DNA from 4 places in the Thiobacillus sedimenti genome. Region 2 is predicted to be linked to each of the others. Evidence: predicted binding sites of a transcription regulator. Region 2 holds the regulator's gene; each other region holds the start of a gene.
The links. Region 2 encodes sigma-54, which starts transcription at its own class of promoters, with help from an activator protein. Its sites were predicted from a motif close to TGGCACNNTTCCTGCT; they were not measured.

Region 1: a site for sigma-54 is predicted at 1,816-1,831, ahead of glnA (type I glutamate--ammonia ligase). Genes of this name have one in related genera too.
Region 3: a site for sigma-54 is predicted at 1,611-1,626, ahead of VA613_RS12015 (pilin). Genes of this name have one in related genera too.
Region 4: a site for sigma-54 is predicted at 1,782-1,797, ahead of VA613_RS08605 (ammonium transporter). Genes of this name have one in related genera too.

The regions. Positions count from the first base shown of each region.
Region 1 is NZ_CP141769.1:2,669,166-2,672,830, reverse strand. Features, by position in the region: gene mtgA (monofunctional biosynthetic peptidoglycan transglycosylase) at 1-329, opposite strand, end outside; gene aroE (shikimate dehydrogenase) at 326-1,126, opposite strand; gene VA613_RS13355 (rhodanese-like domain-containing protein) at 1,183-1,638, opposite strand; gene glnA (type I glutamate--ammonia ligase) at 1,903-3,312, shown strand; gene VA613_RS13345 (DUF4124 domain-containing protein) at 3,459-3,665, shown strand, end outside.
Region 2 is NZ_CP141769.1:616,512-620,176, reverse strand. Features, by position in the region: gene lptA (lipopolysaccharide transport periplasmic protein LptA) at 1-489, shown strand, start outside; gene lptB (LPS export ABC transporter ATP-binding protein) at 486-1,208, shown strand; gene VA613_RS03020 (RNA polymerase factor sigma-54) at 1,281-2,720, shown strand; gene hpf (ribosome hibernation-promoting factor, HPF/YfiA family) at 2,877-3,212, shown strand; gene VA613_RS03010 (PTS sugar transporter subunit IIA) at 3,306-3,665, shown strand, end outside.
Region 3 is NZ_CP141769.1:2,404,964-2,408,628, forward strand. Features, by position in the region: gene VA613_RS12010 (O-antigen ligase family protein) at 1-908, opposite strand, end outside; gene VA613_RS12015 (pilin) at 1,092-1,550, opposite strand; tRNA gene VA613_RS12020 (tRNA-Lys) at 1,940-2,015, opposite strand; gene VA613_RS12025 (YeeE/YedE family protein) at 2,156-3,337, opposite strand; gene queC (7-cyano-7-deazaguanine synthase QueC) at 3,520-3,665, opposite strand, start outside.
Region 4 is NZ_CP141769.1:1,754,741-1,758,405, reverse strand. Features, by position in the region: gene VA613_RS08625 (histidine triad nucleotide-binding protein) at 1-60, shown strand, start outside; gene tatA (Sec-independent protein translocase subunit TatA) at 79-291, shown strand; gene tatB (Sec-independent protein translocase protein TatB) at 371-859, shown strand; gene tatC (twin-arginine translocase subunit TatC) at 856-1,680, shown strand; gene VA613_RS08605 (ammonium transporter) at 1,830-3,032, shown strand; gene VA613_RS08600 (serine/threonine-protein kinase) at 3,039-3,665, opposite strand, start outside.

The sequences.
Region 1 (3,665 bases), 960 kb from region 2:
AGCCGCCCTTTCTTCAGGTTCTTCTCGACGGCGGCCTGGATGCCTTCGACGTCGAAGCCTTCGTGGGTGAGGAACTTGGCGTCCTCGGCGGCGACGATGGCGCGTTTCAGGTGGATCGAGATGCGGTCGTAGGGCACCCACCTGTGGCGCAGCCCGGCGTCGGGGTTCTTTTCCTGCTGGCGGGCGAGACCGGCTTCCATGAACGAGGTCATGCCGGGGTTGTGGTCGATCCACCACAGCACATGGGCGAACAGCCACGCCTGGTACAGCAGCACGAGGACGATCGCGGCGGCGATGCCCTTGCCGATCCAGCCGAACAGTTTCCTCATGCTGCGCGCAGGCTCGCGATGACGGGCGCGGTGTCGGGGCGCATGCCGCGCCACAGCAGGAAGGCCTCGGCGGCCTGCTCGACCAGCATGCCGAGGCCGTCGGCGGTGGCGGCGCCGTGGCGGCGCGCGAAGTCGAGGAAGGGCGTGTCGCGGCCGTACATCATGTCGTAGGCGAGGGTGTCGGCGGTGAACAGCGCGGGCGAGAGCGGCGGCAGTTCGCCGGCGAGGCTCGCCGCGGTGGCGTTGACGACGAGGTCGAAGGGCGTGTCGAGGCCGTCGAAGCCGCTGGCGACGACGCCGCGCCCGAACAGCGCGGCGAGTTCCTCGGCGCGGCTGACGGTGCGGTTGGCGACGACGAGCGCCGCGGGATTCTGGTCGAGCAGCGGTTCGATGGCGCCGCGCGCGGCGCCGCCGGCGCCGAGCAGCAGGATGCGCTTGCCGGCGAGCGTGCGCTTGAGGTTGCGCGTGAGGTCGGCGACGAGGCCGGCGCCGTCGGTGTTGTCGCCGAGGGTGCCACCGGCTTCGAACTTCAGCGTGTTGACCGCCCCCGCGCGCTGGGCGCGCGGCGTCAGGCGGTCGGCGAGCTGGTAGGCCTGTTCCTTGAACGGCACGGTGACGTTGGCGCCGCGTCCGCCCGCGGCGGCGAAGGCGGCGACGCTGGCGGCAAAGCCGTCGAGCGGCGCGAGGATGGCCTCGTACGTCATGTCCTGCCCGGTCTGGCGGGCGAAGGCGGCATGGATCAGCGGCGACTTGGAGTGGGCGATCGGGTGCCCGAATACGGCGTAGCGGTCGGTCATGGCGGCCGTATTCTAGCCGCTGCCGGCGCCGGATGGCGCGTTGGCGTGCGTGCGGGTCAGATTTGCGACCAGGGCAGCTCGCGCCGCTTCCAGCCGTTGAGTTCGCTGCGGTGGCCGGTGGTCTTGTTGAGGTCGCCCTCGAAACCTTCGAGGACGTTGTAGCAGTGGTTGCGGCCGGATTCGGCGCAGAGCTGGGCGGCGCGGTGCGAGCGGTGTCCGCTGCGGCAGATGAAGAAGAGCAGCGACTCGGGGTCGGTCGCCTGCGCGAGTTGCGCGAGGAAATGCGGGTTCAGCACCCAGCCGGGCCAGGATTGCCATTCGACATGGAGCGCGCCGGGGATGGTGCCGGTGAGTTCGAGCTCGGCGCGCGAGCGCACGTCGACGAGGCGGGCGCCGGGGGCGAGTTGCAGCAGTTCGTGGGCTTCATGGGGCAGCAGCGCGCCGGCATAGGGCCAGGAATTCGCCTGGCTGCGGCTGTGGGCGGTGTCGAGCAGCTCGGTGATGCGTCCCATGATGCGGTTCCGGTGGTTTCGTTTCAGTATATCCAAGGGCCTGTTCGATGCAACGCGCACCAAAACGGTGCGTGGTCTGAATTGGGGGCGCTGTTTTGGTGCGGATCGACACGCGCGGATCGGCCTATCTTCCCGCCCGGGCCTTGTGGCACAATGCCCGATGCCGCTTTTCACACATGGCACGGTTGCTGCTAAGTTTGCATTCGTCTTGGGCGCTACCTATCGTTTCGTCATCCCATTTATTCAGTATCAAGGAGATTCAGCATGGCCGTGGCCGATGTCATCAAGAGAATCAAGGACGAGGAAATCAAGTTCGTCGATCTGCGCTTTACCGATACGCGTGGCAAGGAGCAGCACGTCTCCATTCCCTCGCGCATCGTCACCGAAGACTGGTTCGAGGACGGCCACCCCTTCGACGGCTCCTCGATCGCCGGCTGGAAGGGCATCCAGGCCTCCGACATGCTGCTGAAGGCCGACCCGAATTCGGCCTACATGGACCCGTTCTTCGACGAGCCCACCCTGATCCTGACCTGCGACGTCATCGAGCCGTCCGACGGCAAGGGCTACGAGCGTGATCCGCGTTCGGTCGCCAAGCGCGCCGAGGCCTACCTGAAGTCGACCGGCATCGCCGACACCGCCTACTTCGGCCCCGAGCCCGAGTTCTTCATCTTCGACTCGATCACCTGGCACGACAACATGTCGGGCTGCGGCGTGAAGATCAACTCGGAAGAGGCCGCCTGGTCGTCCGCCGAGAAGTTCGAGAACGGCAACACGGGCCATCGTCCCGGCGTCAAGGGCGGCTACTTCCCTGTGCCCCCGGTCGACAGCCTGCAGGACATCCGCGCCGCCATGGTGATGGCGCTGGAAGAAGCCGGCGTGCCGGTCGAAGTGTTCCACCACGAAGTGGCGACCGCCGGCCAGTGCGAGATCGGCACCGTGTTCAACACGCTGACCAAGCGCGCCGACTGGACCCAGATCCTCAAGTACATCGTGCACAACGTCGCCCACGCCTACGGCAAGACCGCGACCTTCATGCCCAAGCCGATCGTCGGCGACAACGGCTCCGGCATGCACGTGCACATGTCGCTGTGGAAGGACGGCAAGAACATGTTCGCCGGCAACGGTTACGCCGGCCTGTCCGAGACCGCGCTGTACTACATCGGCGGCGTGATCAAGCACGCCAAGGCGCTGAACGCGATCACCAACCCGTCGACCAACTCGTACAAGCGTCTGGTCCCCGGCTTCGAAGCCCCGGTGATGCTGGCCTACTCGGCGCGCAACCGCTCCGCCTCGATCCGCATTCCGATCGCCGCCAGCGAGAAGGCCCGCCGCATCGAGGTGCGTTTCCCGGATCCCACCGCCAACCCCTACCTGGCGTTCGCCGCGCTGATGATGGCCGGCCTCGACGGCATCCAGAACAAGATCCACCCCGGCGATCCGGGCGACAAGGATCTCTACGACCTGCCGCCGGAAGAGGACGCGAAGATCCCGAAGGTGTGCCACAGCCTGGAAATGGCGCTGGAAGAGCTCGACAAGGACCGCGAGTTCCTGACCCGTGGCGGCGTGTTCACCAACGACATGATCGACGCCTACATCACGCTGAAGATGGAGGAGGTCACCAAGTTCCGCATGACCACGCATCCGGTCGAATTCGCGATGTACTACTCGCTGTAAGCGGGGCGCACGCAGCACAAGGGGCAGCTTCGGCTGCCCCTTTTTATTTGGGGCGTTTGTCTGGACCTCCCGTGCCGGATGCGCTGCCTATCAAGATCGCCCGCGCCTGTCCGTTAGCTATCGGGTACGCTAAACTCTTCCGACTCATGCCCACCGCACGCCTGTTCCTGCTGTTCGGATTGCTGCTGTCTGCTTCCGCGCAGGCGGAAATCTACAAGTACGTCGACGAGAACGGCCAGGTCACCTTCACCGATGTCTACCGCAAGGGCGCCAGGCGCGTCGACTTGCCGGGTGCGCCCGGTCCGGTGCCGGGCAAGGGCAATGCCGCCAAGCGCGCCTCGTACGCGCCGAGT
Region 2 (3,665 bases):
ATGGCGAGTGCCGCCCATGCCGAGAAGGCCGACCGCGACAAGCCGGTGAACCTCGAGGCCGACACCGTCACCCTCGACGACATCCACAAGGTCAGCGTCTACCAGGGCAACGTGGTGTTGAGCCAGGGGACGATGCTGCTGCGCGCCGACCGGGTGCAGGTGACCCAGACCGCGGACGGACTCGACAAGGTTAGCGCCACCGGCCGTCCGGTGGCATTCCGCCAGAAGATGGACGGCCGCGACGAATACATCGAGGGCTTCGCCGACCGCATCGACTATGACGGCGCAACCAGCCAGCTCGAACTGATCGGGCAGGCCATGCTGCGGCGCGGCGGCGACGAACTGCGCGGTGCCCAGATTTCGTACAACGCCAACACCGAGTTCTACAAGGTCGTCGGCCAGCCCGGCGCGAAGACGCCGAGCGGACGGGTGCGCGCCGTCATCCGTCCGAAGCCGCGTACTGCGCCCCAGCCGCCCGCGAAGCCATGAGCGAGATCATCGCCCAGGGCCTGCGCAAGACGTACGGCAAGCGCACCGTCGTCCACGACGTGTCGTTCGAGGTCAAGAGCGGCGAGGTCGTCGGCCTGCTCGGGCCCAACGGTGCCGGCAAGACCACCTGCTTCTACATGGTGGTCGGACTGGTCGCGGCCGACGGCGGCACGGTCCAGATGGATTCGCACGACCTCACCCACATGCCGATCCATCAGCGCGCCCGGCTGGGCCTCTCCTACCTGCCGCAGGAGCCGTCGATCTTCCGCAAGATGACGGTGGAGGAAAACATCCGCGCCATTCTCGAACTGAAGCCCTACGGCAAGGCCGAACGCGAGGAGCATCTCGAGAACCTGCTGGAGGACCTGCATATCGCCCACCTGCGCGAGGCCTCCGCCGTCAGCCTCTCCGGCGGCGAGCGCCGGCGCGTGGAAATCGCGCGCGCGCTGGCGATCAACCCGCGCTTCATCCTGCTCGACGAACCGTTTGCCGGCGTCGACCCGATCGCCGTCCTCGACATCCAGAAGCTCGTGCATTTCCTCGTCGAGCGCGACATCGGCGTGCTGATCACCGACCACAACGTGCGCGAAACGCTCGGCATCTGCAACCGTGCCTACATCATCAGCGAAGGTCGGGTGCTGATCGCGGGGACGCCCGAGGTGATCATTCAGGACGACAACGCCCGCAGGGTGTACCTCGGCGAAAATTTCCGCCTCTGATTCCGCCCCCCGGAAATCGAATCGCGCTAAACTTGGCTCAAGTCGGCATGCTTCTTGCCGTAGTCAAGTTTCATGAAACACAGTCTTCAACTCAAGCTTGGGCAACATCTCACGCTGACGCCCCAGCTGCAGCAGTCGATCCGACTGCTGCAGCTGTCGACGCTGGAACTCAACCAGGAACTCGAGCAGATGCTGCAGGACAATCCCCTCCTCGAGCGCGAGGACGAGGATGAGTCCGCCTATGCGACGCCGGACGAGGCGGGCGCCGCTGCGGGCGAGGCCGAAGGTCAGGGCACGACGGAGGCGGCCCAGCCCGACCATCCGGAAGGCGAGCCCTCCACGGCCCTCGACGAGGCCGACTGGAACGACTACAGCGCCGCGAGCGGCGACGAGGAAGACAGCGATTTCGCCCACGGCGCCATCTCCGGCGCGACCCTCCGCGAGCACCTGTTCAACCAGCTGATCGTCAGCCCGCTCACGCTGCGCGACCGCACCCTGGTCGCCGCGCTGATCGACGACCTGGACGAGGCGGGCTTCCTGACCCAGCCGCTGGAGGACATCGCCGCCAGCCTCACGGGCGAGATCGAGGACCTCGAACCCGAGGAACTCGAGACGGCGCTCAAGCACCTGCAGAACATGGACCCGACCGGCGTCGGCGCGCGCAGCCTGGCCGAGTGCCTGACGCTCCAGCTGCGCGCCCTGCCCGCGGACACGCCGGCGCGCGACGCGGCGATGCGGCTGACGACGCATTACCTGGATCTGCTCGCGGCCCGCGACGTGGGGAAGCTGAAGAAGATGCTCGGCATCGACGACGCCACCCTGCGCACCGCGCGCGCGCTGATCCTGTCGCTCAACCCGCGGCCCGGCACGGCCTTCGGGCGCGACGAGACGCACTACGTCATCCCCGATGTCTACGTGCGCAAGGTCAAGGGCATGTGGATCGCCAGCCTCAACGCCGACGCCATGCCCAAGCTGCGCGTCAATCGCGTCTATGCCGACATCCTGGCCCGCCACCGTGAAGCCGGCGGCAGCCAGCTTGCCAGCCAGCTGCAGGAGGCGCGCTGGCTGATCAAGAACGTGCAGCAGCGCTTCGACACGATCCTGCGCGTCTCCCAGGCCATCGTCGACCGCCAGAAGCAGTTCTTCGAGCACGGCGAGGTCGCGATGCGCCCGCTGGTGCTGCGCGAAATCGCCGAAGCCGTCGACTTGCACGAGTCGACCATCTCCCGCGTCACCACGCAGAAATACATGATGACGCCGCGCGGCCTGTACGAACTGAAATATTTCTTCGGCAGCCACGTCGCCACCGACAGTGGCGGCGCCTGTTCGTCGACGGCCATCCGCGCCCTGATCAAGCAGCTGGTTGCGGCCGAGAATGCCAGGAAGCCGCTGTCCGACGGCCAGCTCGCCGAGGTGCTCGGGCAGCAGGGCATCGTGGTGGCGCGCCGCACGGTCGCCAAATACCGCGAGTCGCTGCAGATTCCGCCCGCCAACATGCGCCGGGCGCTGTGATCCGGCTGGCGTTTCCGGCCGTCGCGTCCGGCTGCCGGGAATGCGCTTGAACGCACCGCGCTTTCGTCCCACAATCAAATCGGGCGTGTTCGATCGCCCCCGGAAGCCCGATCGTGGATCGCCTTCCGGTTCTTCCATGCAGACCAAGGAGGCGCTATGAATTTGACGATTTCCGGCCATCATCTGGACGTGACCCCGGCCATCCGCGGGTACGTGGCCGACAAGCTTGACCGTGTCAAGCGCCACTTCGACCACGTCATCAATGTCAGCGTGATCATGCAGGTGGAAAAGCTGGTGCACAGGGTCGAAGCCAACCTGCACGTCAAAGGGCATGACTTTCATGCCCACAGCGAGGACGGCAACATGTATGCCGCGATCGATCTGCTCGCCGACAAGCTGGATCGCCAGATCGTCCGGCACAAGGAGAAGACCTCCGACGTCCATCAGGAGGGCGGCGGGCTGAAGCATCGGCCCTCGGAAACGCCCGCCTGACGGCCGCGCACCCGGCCCCCGAAGGCCCCTCGCCGGCCTTCGGGCGTATAATCCGCAGCAGCCGGACTCCCCCTTCCCCGGCCGCGCACAGGCATGAACCTAATCGCCCCTCTCATCGCTCCCGACACGACCTTGCTGGATATCAGCTTCACCAGCAAGAAGAAGCTGTTCGAACACGCGGCGGACCTGTTCGCCCAGACCCGCGGCCTCAAGGCCGCCGACATCTTCACCAGCCTCTTCGAACGCGAACGCCTCGGATCGACCGCGCTCGGCCACGGCATCGCGATCCCGCACGGGCGCATCAAGGGCCTGAAGGACGCATGCGGCGCCTTCTACCGGCTCAAGACGCCGCTCGAATTCGATGCCCCGGACAACCAGCCGGTGACGCTCTGCTTCATCCTGCTGGTTCCCAAGGATGCCAACGAACAGCACCTGCAGATCCTCGGCGAACTC
Region 3 (3,665 bases), 1.2 Mb from region 2:
CCGGCGGTGGTGTTTTCTCGCGGATCGCGGTACGCAGGATACTGAGCCGCAAAAGTTCCCCAACCTGTTCCGGCGATTGGGTGATCACGCGCAATCAGGGCAGCCGATTTCCATAAGTGCAGACGTGCGCTGGCCGAGGCATCCGCCTCGAGGTTCAGCGTGCGGTGCCCCACGTTCAACCCCAGCAGAGTGGCGGCCCCCGTATAGCCCGTCAGCGCAATCGCCAGCACAAAAACGAGTGCTGGTTTGTTCCGCGTATTTCGGTATCCGGCCCACAAGAGGATGGGCATCAATAGCAGCCAGGTCAGCGTTGCGCCGCGCGATTCAGCCGCAAACAGCGTCATCGCGATTAATAGCAACCCCAGTGCCGCCGGAACCAAGCGCCAATACGGGCCACGATCACTTACTCTTCCAATGAAGTGAGCGCTGCCCATGAACCAGAACAGATTCAGCAGCGCCGCAAAGGCATTCTTGTCGACCAAGGGTCCGATGGGCTGGCCGTTGCCAAAGCCGGAAATTACCTGCCCAAGCCCCCACAGCGCAAACACCGGGCCAGTCAACAGCAAAACAACGCGCAAGGCGTTCCAGATCTTCGTGGAATTGCGGGTTATGCCCCAAGCAAGGTAGGCAATCGGCAACCCGGCTAGCACCCAGGACGTCAACCAACTGACGTTCGCTGCGGCGCTCGACACAGTAACAACCGCCAGCCAAGCCAGATAGACCAGCATCCACACGCTCATGGGGTAGACCGGCCAACGACCACAGGCGAATGTCCGCCTCAATACCAAGGCCACCCAGATCAGCAATAGCAGCCCCGTCAAGGCTGCGCCAACGAACACAAAACCAGAGGCGACGGTCGCGCCAATCAGGATCACGTAAATCGGATCAGTGGGAAGTTTCAAGCGCATGAGTAAAGCTCAATTAAATGGCCGTTGGCTTAATGTAGGCATTATGCGCGACCAGACTCAATGCACGCCCACCCTTGAGTGAATCCAGACAAACGCTAACGCAATGACCCGCCTCAGGTGGATATCGCGAAGAAAGAAAAAAGCCGCTCGAGAGCGGCTTCTTTGTTACAGAACTCAAAACAATCAGCAAAACGGTCCGCCGGTGGCCGTCACACAGGTGCCACTTTTTCCCCAGGAAATTGCATTGTTGGAACCCGCGGCGCCCGGCGTGCCCGTCAGAATATACGTCAGACCGTTCAGGACGCTATCGCTCGACTTGGCAATCATCGTAATAGTCACGGATGCGGCGCTATTCGCCGTCACGCCCGACCCTGTGTCAACGGTGGTGGGATTCGCACCAGCGGCAGTCGTCAGGCCAGGAACGCCGTTGGATCCGGCGCCACAGTTGGCCAGCGTTCCCTGATCCTGGAAGCAGGTTTCCACTGCAAGCTTGACTGCGGACGCGCCCTGAACAACCTCGGAAAAACGCGCCTTGCGAGTATAGTTTTGATATGAGGGAATAGCGATCGCCGCCAGAATACCGATGATCGCCACGACGATCATCAGTTCGATGAGGGTGAAACCTTGTTGAGCTTTACGCATGTCAAATCTCCTTTGGTTGGGCAAGATGAACACGAGCCTCCCGTGTCTGGAGCTTTAACGAGCAGTCGCCGTGCCAACTTTAGGGGCGGCTCCCAATTTTCCCGGAAACCTCCCCGAATCGCGCGCCAGCCCTTGCACCCGCGCGCTGCGGCATCGCGCGCTGGTGGAAGGACTTGCCCCCTTGCGGCGCATCCGGGCGCGCACCGCCTGCCCCTAACCGGCAGCAGCTGACAATTTTCGTCACCCAGGGCGGCCCCATGAGCCGCCACCAGCCTCCCGCAGCCCGGCGGCTTGCATGCGTTTGCGGCGTGGACTGCCGGGAAGCGGAGCGGAGACATCGCGTCCGCCAAAAGCAAAACGGCCTGCATCGCTGCAGGCCGCTTGGATACTGGTGGGTCGGGCGAGATTCGAACTCGCGACCAACGGATTAAAAGTCCGCTGCTCTACCGGCTGAGCTACCGACCCCGGGATTTGAACCGCTGCCTGACGGCAGAAGCCCTACCCGCGAAAGCCCGAGATTATAGCCGAAGCTCTCGATCCGGGTAAAGTGGCGCGCGCATTTTTTGCATGAGAAACGCGTCGCTGGCCGGCCACTGGCGTCGGCCTCATGAACGCATCATCAGGTAGTACTGCACCTTCATCGTGAGTGCGGCGCCGGCGATGATCGAGGCCAGGACGATGAAGGACGACACGGCCAGCGTGGAGACGCCGGTGATGCCCTGCCCGATCGTGCATCCCATTCCCAGCACGCCGCCGAAGCCCATCAGGACGGCGCCGACGAGGTGGGTGACGAAGTCGCGGAACGAGGCGAACCACTCGATGCGGAAGCTGCGCGACAGCAGCGACCACAGCAGCGAGCCGGCGAGCACGCCGACCAGCGCCATGACGCCGAACGTGAGCAGGGTATGGTTGAACTTGCCCGCGGCGTAGCCCAGCGCCTGTCCCATCGGATTGATGAAGGTGAAGGACTGCGGCGAGAGCGGCGCGGCGTCGGCCGGACGCACGGCATCGGCGGGCGAATAGAAGTCCCAGTTCTGCACGTAGGCCTGCAGCGACATCATCTCGCCGTCGGCGTTGATCCGCACGTTGCTGGTCACGTACCACGCGGCGAGCACGGCCAGACCCACCACGAGGCCGCCGAGGATGTTGTCGAAGCTGCCGCGGAAGTCGGCCGACTTGAACACCCACACCAGCAGCAGGCCGCCGACCACGGCGCCCGACACGATGCGGCCGGTGGCGGCCTTGTCGCCGAACAGCAGCGAGCCGAGATCCTGGTGGGTGGCGAGCGAGAGCGCGGCCGGGCGGGTCCAGGGATAGAACAGGGTCGAATAAAGCGTCTTGTCGCTGCCCGGGAAGGGGTTGACCATGAAATAGGCGATCACGCCGATGATCACGAACACCATGATCGACTTCAGGTTGCCGCCGCCGATCCGGATCAGCGCCTTGTTGCCGCATCCCGAGGCGAGCGTCATGCCGATGCCGAACATCAGGCCGCCGAGCAGGCTCTCCAGCCACGGCAGCGAGGTCTGGCGGTAGGGCGGGAAGGTGTTGGTGACGTCCACCAGGCCGGCCGCCTCGAGACCCATCACGCCCAGCACGGCGACCGCGATCGCGAACCCCCAGGCGCGCAGGCGGCCGGTGTCGCCCATGTTGACCCAGTCGGAGACGGCCCCCATGGTGCAGAAGTTGGTCTTGTTGACGACCGCGCCCATGATCAGGGCGATGCCAAAGGTCGACCACAGGAAAAACGATTGCGCGCTCGCAAAATTCTCGTAGGTCAGGGTCATCGGTGTGTTCCTCCGTGGGTGTCGATCAAGGCCGCCCGGCCTCGAAGCCCGACAAGCAGCGGAATCTTAAAGGGTTTGCGCGCGCCTCAGGCTGGATAATAAATACCAGTCCGGCACGGTATGAGCCGACCGCCGCTCGAGCGGGAGGTACGCCGGGTGCAGGCGGCTCCGGCGACGCGTGTTCAACCCGCGTCAGCGTAGCGCGTGGGATCGGGCACGCCGGCCGCGCGAAACCCTTCGCGCCGCAGGCGGCAGGCATCGCAACGACCGCAGGCCCGCCCCTCGTCATCCGCCTGATAGCAACTCACGGTCTGCGCATAATCGACGC
Region 4 (3,665 bases), 1.1 Mb from region 2:
GAAGTATTCCACGTCCACATCCACGTATTTGGCGGCGGCGACCCCGTGCGCCGCAGTTAACGCAAGAGGAGAATCAACATGGGCAGCTTTAGCATCTGGCATTGGCTGATCGTCCTGGTCATCGTGATGATGATTTTCGGCACCAAGAAGCTGCGCAACATCGGCAGCGACCTTGGCGGCGCGGTCAAGGGATTCAAGGAAGGCATGCGGGAAGACACGCCGAAGCTCAACGAAAAGAGCGAAGGCGGGCATACCATCGATGCCGAGGTGAAGGACAAGCAGCAGTCCTGACGGGACGGGCGGAGCGGCGAGGGCGCCTCGGGCATCCTGCGTCTGCCTCGCCGGCCCGGCATTTCCGTGCGCCCTTCCTATGTTCGATATCGGATTTTCTGAACTGGTCGTCATCGGCGTCGTCGCGCTGATCGTCATCGGCCCCGAGCGGCTACCCAAGGTGGCCCGCACGGCCGGGCATCTCTACGGCCGTCTGCAGCGCTACGTCTCGACGGTGAAGGCGGACATCAGCCGCGAGGTCGAACTCGACGAGCTCCGTCGCGCCGGCCAGAGCTTCAAGGAGTCGATCGAGTCGGCGGCGTCGGGCGTCCAGCAGCAGGCGACGGTGGTCGACGACTATCTCCGCGACGAATTCGCCTCCGTGAAGGCTGCGGTGACGGAGCACGCATCAAGCGAAACGCCAGGGGAGGCCGAGCTGCCGCCCGGCGGCGGCGAGCCGCAAATTGCGGCGCCCCCGCAGACGCTCCAGCAGTGCCTGCCGCTGGATGAACCCGATCAGAATGCCGGCCGCACGCCGCACGGCACCGGCGAGGTAGCCCGCAGCCAGGCCACGGACAAGCCCGCATGAGCGAAGTCGAAGAATCCTTCATCTCGCACCTGATCGAAATGCGCGACCGGCTGCTGCGCGCCGTGGCAGCCGTCGTCGTCGTCTTCATCTGCCTGTTCCCCTGGGCGAAGGACATCTATGGCCTGCTCGCGAGCCCCTTGCTGGCGGCATTGCCGAAGGGCGGGCAGATGATCGCCACCGAGATCACCACGCCGTTCTTCGTGCCGATGAAGGTCACGCTGATGGCGGCCTTCCTGATCACGTTGCCGTGGGTCTTCTACCAGGCGTGGGCATTCGTCGCGCCTGGCCTCTACCAGCATGAAAAGCGCTTTGCCGTGCCGCTCGTGGTCGCGAGCGTGATTCTCTTCCTGACGGGAATGTCCTTTGCCTATTTCCTCGTCTTTCCGCTGGTTTTTCACTTCATCGTCAGCGTCACTCCGGCTGGCGTGGCGATGATGACCGACATCGGCAAATATCTCGACTTCGTGCTGACCATGTTCATGGCGTTCGGAATCACGTTCGAGGTCCCCATCGCGGTCGTGCTGCTGGTGAAGATGGGCATGGTGTCGGTCGCCAAGTTGCGCGAGATCCGCCCCTACGTCATCGTCGGCGCCTTCGTCGTCGGCGCGATCTTCACCCCGCCCGACGTGGTTTCGCAATTCATGCTGGCGACGCCGCTCTGGCTCTTGTATGAGTTGGGGATCCTCGTGGCGGCGGCCATCACCAAGCCGGTACCCGCAACCGCGGCCGACTATGTCCCCATGAGCGATGCGGACATGGACCACGAATTCGATCGCATCGAGGCCGAGCAGGGCAGCATAGGCAACGGCGAAGCCAAATGATGCACTGAGGCGGTGCGCCCACCCCGGCGCATGCACCGCCATGGTGCGGCGCGCCAGCCTGATGCACCAGCCTTGCTCCGCGAATCAAGGACTTGCCGCGATGGAACGTTGTTTGCTTTGACAAGGCGACGTTTGCTCGGAGGCAAGGGATGGAAGCGTTGAAATCAGGCAGTGACGTATTGTTCGTCTTGCTGGGCGGCATCATGGTGCTCGCCATGCATGCGGGGTTCGCGTTCCTGGAGCTCGGCACGGTTCGCAAGAAGAACCAAGTCAATGCGCTGGTGAAGATCCTCACCGACTTCTCGGTTTCCACCATCGCCTATTTCTTCATCGGCTACAGCATCGCCTACGGCGTCAATTTCTTCACCGGCGCGCAGACCCTTTCCGCCCACAATGGCTATGCGCTGGTCAAGTTCTTCTTCCTGCTCACCTTTGCGGCCGCGATCCCCGCCATCGTCTCGGGCGGCATCGCCGAGCGCGCGCGCTTCAACCCGCAGCTCGCCGCGACCTTCATGCTGGTCGGCCTGGTGTATCCCTTCTACGAGGGGATCGTATGGAACGGCAACTACGGCATCCAGGAATGGCTTGCGGGCATGACCGGCGCCAGGTTCCACGATTTTGCCGGCTCCGTCGTGGTGCATGCGGTGGGCGGATGGATCGCCCTCCCCGCGGTCCTGCTGCTCGGCGCGCGCCGGGGGCGCTATACGCGGGATGGCCTGATGTCCGCCCATCCGCCCTCGAACATTCCGTTCCTGGCGCTGGGCGCCTGGATCCTGACCGTGGGCTGGTTCGGCTTCAACGTGATGTCGGCGCAGATGATCGAGGCGGTGTCGGGCCTGGTGGCCGTCAATTCGCTGATGGCGATGGTGGGCGGCACGCTGGCCGCGCTGGTGATCGGGCGCAACGACCCGGGCTTCATCCACAACGGTCCCTTGGCCGGGCTGGTCGCCGTGTGTGCGGGCTCCGACCTGATGCATCCGCTCGGTGCGCTGGCGACCGGCGCGATTGCCGGGACGCTGTTCGTGTGGATGTTCATGGTCACGCAGAACAAGTGGAAGATCGACGACGTGCTCGGGGTCTGGCCGCTTCACGGTCTGTGCGGGGCGTGGGGCGGCATTGCGGCCGGCATCTTCGGCGCCAGGGCGCTCGGTGGGATCGGCGGGGTGAGCCTGGCCGCGCAAGTTGTCGGCACCTTGGGCGGCCTCGTCATCGCGGCGGGCGGCAGCTTCGTCGTGTACGGGCTGCTGAAGCGTTTCGTCGGCCTGCGGCTTGACCCCGAAGAGGAGTACAACGGTGCCGACCTCAGCATCCACAAGGTGTCCGCCACCGCCGAACGCGAGACCAACTGGTAGGCGCGTTCAGCCTTTCTTTTCCAGCTGCTTCAGGTGCCTGCGGCGTTCCGCCCGCAGCCGCTCGATTTCGCGGTCGACCTGGACCACGTCGGGGTGTTGCCGGGTGTATTTCAGCAGCAGCATCGTGCGCTTGATGCGCAGTTCGACCAGCTTCTTGTCGAGCCCCGCGAGGTAGGGGTCGGATTCGCGCTTCGCCGCCTCGGGCGGGCCGGGCGCTTCGCCGGACGGGCGCACTTCGGGACCTGATGCGGCGGGCGTACCGGCCGTGCCCCCCGTCGCGCGCGGGGCCGCGGGGGGCGCCGAGGGCGTCGGCGACGGCAGGAAGTGCTCGATCACGATGATGCCGAGCCCAATCAGGAGGAAGACGGCGAGCGGGATGCCGAACGCGAGGACGCGCAAGGGCCGCGTTATTTCGTCACGGTGCGACGGGGCGGCCGTGGCGGGCGGGGTCGCCAAAGCCAGCGACCGGAGGGCGCCGACGACGGCGCGGGCGTCCGGCCGGGCCTCGGGCTGCTTGCTCAGCATGCGGCCGAGCAGCTCGCCGAGCGCAGCGGGCAGCTGCGGTCGCAGCGCGGAGGCGGCGACCGGCGTGTCGTTGACGACACGGTAGATGATCGTCGGCAGGCTGTCGCC